DNA from 2 places in the Sporosarcina saromensis genome. Region 2 is predicted to be linked to the other one. Evidence: riboswitches for the same ligand, from Rfam matches in the RefSeq annotation. Region 2 holds a riboswitch; the other holds the start of a gene.

Region 1 (3,426 bases), 870 kb from region 2:
CTTAATATGTTGAATCAGTTCCAGCGACATATCGTAGCGCAGGAACGGTGTAATAATGTAAATGCCATTAAAGAGCTCTGCTGCTGTATCAATCAGTTCTTTGGCAATCGCGACGCCTTCTCTTGTCGCTTTCTCACGGTCATCCCCGCATGCTCTCATCCGCTCGAGCACGTCTTCTGATAACTTAATCCCTGGCACTTCGTGGTGCAGGAATTCTGCATTCCGTATATTTGTCAAAGGCATAATGCCAATGAAGATTGGGGTTTCCAAATGTTTTGTCGCTTCATAAATGTCCACGATTTTCTCTTTCGTATATACCGGCTGGGTAATGAAATAATCCGCTCCACACTCAATTTTCTTTTCCAATCGTTGAACGGCCCGGTCCAATACGCGGACGTTCGGGTTAAACGCTGCTGCGACGGAGAATTTCGCTTTTTTCCGTAATGGCTTGCCTGTGAATGAAATGCCTTCATTCAATTGCTTAATCAGTTGTAGCAACTCCATGCTGGATACGTCATACACACTTGTTGCACCTGGGAAGTCGCCAACTTTCGTCGGATCGCCAGTGACAGCTAGAATATCGTGGATGCCGAGTGCATCAAGCCCCATCAAATGCGATTGCAAACCGATCAAGTTATGATCACGGCACGTCAGATGAACAAGTGGACGGACGTTATGTTGCATTTTCATAATTGAACCCATCGCCATATTGCTAATCCGTGGAGAGGCAAGTGAATTATCCGCCATCGTCACGGCATCTACACCTGCATCGTATAATTGGTTAGCGCCGATGAAATATTGTTCGGTTTCCAAATGTCTTGGCGTATCAAGCTCAACGATGACAGTTCGAGTCGTTTTTGCTTTTTCATGTAACGGTTCGTATTTAGCAGGGTCCGCTTCCCGAATAACGATCGGTTTTTCAGGGGTAACGACTTTTTTTGTAATAGGTGCAAGCCCACTCAAATGTTTTTTGGCTGCAGCAATATGTTTTGGTGTCGTTCCGCAGCACCCGCCGATGAGACGAACACCTTCTTCACGTAGGAGAGCAGCAGCGCGGCCGAAGTAATCCGCTTCTGATACGTAGACAATGCGGCCGTCTTCCACATCGAGTAAGCTTGCGTTTGGAGCGGCAGAAAGAAACGCTCGTTCAGGCAATGTCACTTTTTCAAATGCTTGGATCGTATGGTAAGGTCCTAAACGACAGTTGACGCCGACAACATCGGCACCGAACGCTTCTAGTTGGTGCAATGCATCATTCAACAGCAAGCCGTTTTGTAAGACACCCGGTTCATCCATAGAAACTTGTGCCACAATCGGTCGATCCGTCATTCTACGAAGTTCTTTAACAACTGTAGAGAGTTCTTCAAAATCGTAATACGTTTCGAGCAGCAAGCCATCAGGATCGCCTGCTAATAATGTATCTGCCTGTTCTCGGACAATCGCTAATACGTCAGCAAGTGAGGCATCACTTTTTCGGATACCACGCAAACCACCGATTGTCCCAAGTACGTATTGGTTGCCTTGTGCAGCTGCACGTTTCGCAATTTGAATGGCTGCCTCGTTAAATTCTTTCACCCGGTTTTCCATACCGTAGCGGGCAAGTTTCAGGGCGTTTGCGCTATATGTATTTGTTTGAATGATATCTGCGCCTGCTGCAATATAGTCAAGGTGGATTTTCTCTATAATTTCAGGTTTCTCAACGTTTAATTCTTCATAGCAAAAATCAATTCCGTGCGAATAAAGCACAGTTCCCATCGCACCATCCGCTACCAATACATTGTTCTTTAGATTCTCAAGTAAGTTCATTGTGAATTCATCCCTTCTTCTAATAAGTCAGACCTGTATGAAAACGAAAAAAGCCTTCTCGAAAAGAAGGCTTTGAAAATGCGATGGCTCGCTACCTTCTCATCTGCCAGGCCGCGAAAGACCTGCTGGAATTAGCACCTGACCGTTAACGGCTGGTTGCTGAAGCTTCTTCGGGCCAGTCCCTCAGCTTCTCTAGATAAGAAAATGATATGCAGTTGTTCGAATAATTTAACACATCATACCGCTAATTACTCAATCCGTCAATAGGGGTTTCGTTTATCGGGTCTGTTGATTAACCACTTTTACAAGTAGACTTCTTTGAACCCGTTGGCTTGCGTTCCGGCGCACGCTTTCCGCGGGGCACGGGTGAGCCAATCGAACAACGAAGAGTTCGATTTGCCTTAATTTCTGCGTACTTTGCAGAAATTAAGGCATCCTTGCTCCCAACGCTACGCTTTTGCTCCCAACGCTACGCTTTTGCTCGCAAAAGCCGTTCTGCGTGACGGCTTTCCCTGCGGGGTCTCACCATTCGTGCTATTCCCCCGCAGGAGTCGGCGCCTGCACTCCAGCCAACTAGTTTGTACCGATAACTTATTTGCCTCTTATCTTTAGAAAACGTTCGCAGGGATTGTAGAAGACGGCGATGTACAAAGGTGAGCTCTCAACGCTAAGCTTTTGTTTGTATAAGTCATACTTCGTTACGGTATTTCCTGCAAGAACAGCGCGAGCTGAAAACCCTGGAATGAGCTAAGTGAAGAAATAAACTGCCGCATTAATTTCTGAAATTAAAGAAATTAAGGTGAAGCTTCCCCTTCACAGTTTCCTTGATTGAAGGTGTGCAAGCGAAACGCGTCCGCTTAGAGAGGAAACTCGATGTTTAATAAGAATTACAAGTGAAATTGTATAGTCTTGTATCCGACAAATTGGCTAATCATGATAGAATGATTGTAGAACAAAGAGTGGAAGGTGAAGGTAGTGAGGGTTTTTAAGTTTGCTGTCCCCATTGCGCTTTTAGTGGCGGGGATCGCATGGTATATGCTACATAAGAATTTTCAAGAAGTACCAGGTACATCACGTGTGTGGATTACAATTGGAGCTGCCATCTTAAGTGGTGTAATAGCACATTTTTTATTCCCGAAAAGCGAAGATGGTCAATAACGAAGTGAAGTCGATGGTTAACTAACCGTCGATTTTTTTATTTAGGTTAACTGATATAAAAAATAGGTTGACACAAAATGTGTTAACTTTTATTCTGAAATAGATAACTTAACTAATAAGAGGTGTACGATGACAACAACTACAGTGAAACCTAAAAGCACAATGAGTGCTCTAAGCCTCGTCTATTGCGGAATGTTTGCGGCATTGATGATGATTGGAGCGAATATTACGTCGTTTGTTCCGTTTTTAGTCGTAGGAGGTGTGCCGATTACGTTACAAACTTTCTTTGCTGTTCTCTCAGGACTCATACTGGGAAGCCGCTTAGGTGCAATTTCTATGACAGTTTACATGTTTGTCGGATTAGCTGGAGCACCTGTGTTTGCGAAATTCAATGGAGGATTTGGAGCAATTTTACTGCCAACTTTTGGTTTTATCCTTTCATATATCCTTGTTGCGTATGTG
Region 2 (3,426 bases):
AAAATTGTTACCGGCACTAACAAGATGATTAAAATAATGAATGGAATTGAACGGAATATGTTGACGACCGCTCCGGTGATGGCATAAGTCAGTTTGTTCGCCCATAATTGGCCAGGACTTGAAAGGAAGAGCACAATACCGAGCGCGATACCGATCACGAACGTGAAAACGGTTGAAACAGCTGTCATATAGAGTGTTTCGATCGTCGCTTCCCACATCTTATCCCATTTAACATTAGGTAAAAGTGTTTCAATCATGGTCGATCACCTCCGTCTGTACGCCTTCGGAATGAAGGAAGTCAATCGCTTCGTTGACGATTGTTGCATCGCCAATCAATTGCAACAGCAATGTCCCATATGCTCCACCTTTTGTGTGCGAAATGTTCCCTTGCACGATGTTGACGTCGATTCCAAATGTACGAATTAAGTTTGCTAACACCGGTTGCTCTGTTCGTTCACCGACGAATACTAATTTTACGAGCGTTCCAGCTGCATGATCGGATTTTAAATGTTCTAACGCTTGTTCTGTGCCGGTCGGTTCTGTCACTTGAGAGACAAAACGCTTCGTAATTGGCGCTTTTGGTGATTGGAACACATCGAGAACGTTCCCGATTTCCACAACTCGCCCCGCTTCCATGACCGCCACGCGATGACAGATTTTACGGATGACATGCATTTCATGTGTGATTAAAACAATGGTCAAACCAAGTCGCTCGTTAATGCTCGTTAAAAGATCGAGGATGGCATCCGTCGTTTCCGGATCGAGTGCTGAAGTGGCTTCATCACATAGCAATACTTGCGGATCATTTGCTAACGCCCGGGCAATGCCGACCCGTTGTTTTTGTCCGCCTGACAATTGGGATGGGTACGCATTTTCCCGGCCGTTCAAGCCAACTAAATCAATTAATTCTTGGACGCGACGATCTCTTTCATCCTTTTTGAGGCCTGCAATCTCCAATGGAAAAGCGATATTCTCTTTTACAGTCCGCGACCAAAGCAAATTGAAATGCTGGAACACCATACTAATTTTTTGTCTCGCTTCCCGTAACGCTTTTCCACTAATGGTTGCCATTTCATACCCTGCGACATTTACAGATCCCGAGGTAGGTTGTTCTAAACCATTCAATAATCGGATTAGTGTACTTTTCCCTGCACCGCTATACCCAATAATCCCGAAAATTTCACCAGCATGGATGTCTAGATTGACGTTATCAACAGCCGTTATACTATTGTTTCCCGAACCAAATATCTTATTTACACTTTTCAACTCGATCATGTTCAATTCACCTCAATACAATCTTGTCCAAAAAGAATAGCCTTTCTGCAGACAAGCAGAAAGGCCAATACGTTATCGTTTATCTCAACGTTCGTCCGATCTCTCATCTCTCAAAGCATGCGCTTTGCGTGATTTGGCACCATTTCACTTTCGTGACGGTTGCCGGGCTTCATAGGGCACTTCCCTCCACCTCTCTTTATAAGAGCGACATATTCAATTTGCGTTAAATTTATTAGATATACTTATACCATAGAACTTTCAATCATGTCAAACCCATTTTTTCTAAAAGATGCGGGATAGATTGAAAAGCATAGATTTTTTCTCGTACATATCCTTCCTTCTGAATGAGCAGGCAAGGAACACTTTCGATTTCATAATCGACGGCGAGATCTTCGATATAATTCAAGTTTGCCTTTCCAATTGGCAACTCTGGTTTCATCACAGAAATGACCTCCATCATTTTAGACGCAACCGCGCAAGTGCCACACATCGGTGTATATAAATAAAACACGCTTAGCGGGGAATCTTTTTTGCTTTGTTCCCATTGTTCACGTGTCCATGTTTGGATCGTGTTCAGTTCTATCACCTTCAAAGTAAAAATTCAGGATGCACATGAAAACCTTCTGCAAGCAAAATTGCTGCAAGCGTGCGATAAGGGGTCGTCTCGACTTGCCTGTAGACGCGTTCCGTGTATAAATGGAGGGCTTCAGGAAAATCCCTTTTGAATAAAGTTCGTATGCTTTCGCCTGAGTCATCTGCATCGACAAAAACATAAATCTGGTCATCTTCATACGGTGCCAGCAACTCTTCAATGCGGTAAGGGCTCACTGTTCCATTCGTACAAATAATCTCGACTGGCTCTGCCAACACTTTTTTCAATCGCTTCCGGTCCGCTCCACCTTCTACGACAACGACTCTACGAAACTCCATTTCCCTGCCTCCTTAGGCCATTAGAAAAAGCGCCGGAAAGCTCCAGCGCTCTAGTTGTGCTTACTCACCGATTGTCATTTTGTCATAGTCTTCAGCAGACATTAATGCATCAAGTTCCGCTTTGTCAGATGCTTCAACGACGATCATCCAAGCGCCTTCATATGGAGATTCGTTCACCAATTCAGGGCTATCTTCCAATTCTTCGTTCACTTCAAGTACTTTTCCGCTAATTGGCGCATATAGCTCAGAAACCGTTTTAACAGATTCTACGCTACCAAATGGCTCGTCCGCTTTCACTTCGTCTCCAACTTGTGGAAGTTCCACGAATACGATATCGCCAAGTTCAGATTGAGCGAAGTGTGTAATACCAATGCGGTAATTACCGTTTTCGTCTTTAACCCATTCATGTTCTTCTGAATAACGCAAGTCTTTAGGTGTGCTCATCCCATAACCCTCCATACGTTTACATTTATTGATTTCCATTCAATTCTTACATATTTCATGCATAAAGACAAGAAACTTAATCATGCGTTCCATGCGGCTTCAAATTGGGCTTCATTAAAGCCGACCGTCACTGTCGTACCATCTGTTACAAGTGGTCGTTTAATGAGCATTCCATCCGATGCGAGTAACGCGATTTTCTCGTCATCTGACATGTTAGGGAGTTTGTCTTTCAAGTTCAATTCCCTGTATTTCATCCCACTGACATTGAAGAATTTTTTGATGTCTAATCCGGAATTGCTGATCATTTGTTGAAGCGTTTCTTTCGTTGGTGGATTTTCAGCAATGTTGATAGATTCGAAGTTCACATCATTGTTCATTAGCCACTTTTCCGCTTTTTTACACGTTCCACATTTCGGATAGCCGTAATAAGTAATCGTCATCTGCAGCACCTCCACTTTTTCTTTAGTATAACAGAGAAAACACCCAGGCGTGAACTGCCCTGGGTGCAGATGCATCAAACAATATATTTTTCAGCGTCGATTAATTTCACTGACGCTTCACGTTTTTTCGAGATGATGTTGTATGGCGTTGAGCGAGTCAATTTCCGCAATGCCGATAGCATCATCCGTTGGTTGTCGCCTTCTACGGAAGCAAGCAATGTTTCTTTTGCATCTTTTTCAATTGCTTCGAATGCTTCTTGACAGAAAATCTCCGTGTAAAGGATTTTTTGTTGTTCTTTCGCTTCGCCATTTTTCGCGACTGCTTTTTCTGTTCGTA

What was found. Region 2 has a riboswitch for S-adenosylmethionine ahead of ACVHUV_RS09070 (methionine ABC transporter ATP-binding protein). Riboswitches for the same ligand answer to the same signal wherever they lie in the genome.
Region 1: another riboswitch for S-adenosylmethionine. It lies ahead of ACVHUV_RS04680 (bifunctional homocysteine S-methyltransferase/methylenetetrahydrofolate reductase); the one in region 2 lies ahead of ACVHUV_RS09070 (methionine ABC transporter ATP-binding protein).

Annotation. Positions count from the first base shown of each region.
Region 1 is NZ_CM142738.1:963,212-966,637, forward strand. It holds gene ACVHUV_RS04680 (bifunctional homocysteine S-methyltransferase/methylenetetrahydrofolate reductase) at 1-1,806, opposite strand, end outside; SAM riboswitch class I at 1,903-2,009, opposite strand; gene ACVHUV_RS04685 (hypothetical protein) at 2,782-2,964, shown strand; gene ACVHUV_RS04690 (biotin transporter BioY) at 3,094-3,426, shown strand, end outside.
Region 2 is NZ_CM142738.1:1,834,603-1,838,028, reverse strand. It holds gene ACVHUV_RS09075 (methionine ABC transporter permease) at 1-257, opposite strand, end outside; gene ACVHUV_RS09070 (methionine ABC transporter ATP-binding protein) at 250-1,275, opposite strand; SAM riboswitch class I at 1,376-1,480, opposite strand; gene ACVHUV_RS09065 (thioredoxin family protein) at 1,538-1,861, opposite strand; gene ACVHUV_RS09060 (toprim domain-containing protein) at 1,864-2,205, opposite strand; gene gcvH (glycine cleavage system protein GcvH) at 2,266-2,649, opposite strand; gene ACVHUV_RS09050 (arsenate reductase family protein) at 2,730-3,089, opposite strand; gene ACVHUV_RS09045 (acyl-CoA dehydrogenase FadE) at 3,164-3,426, opposite strand, start outside.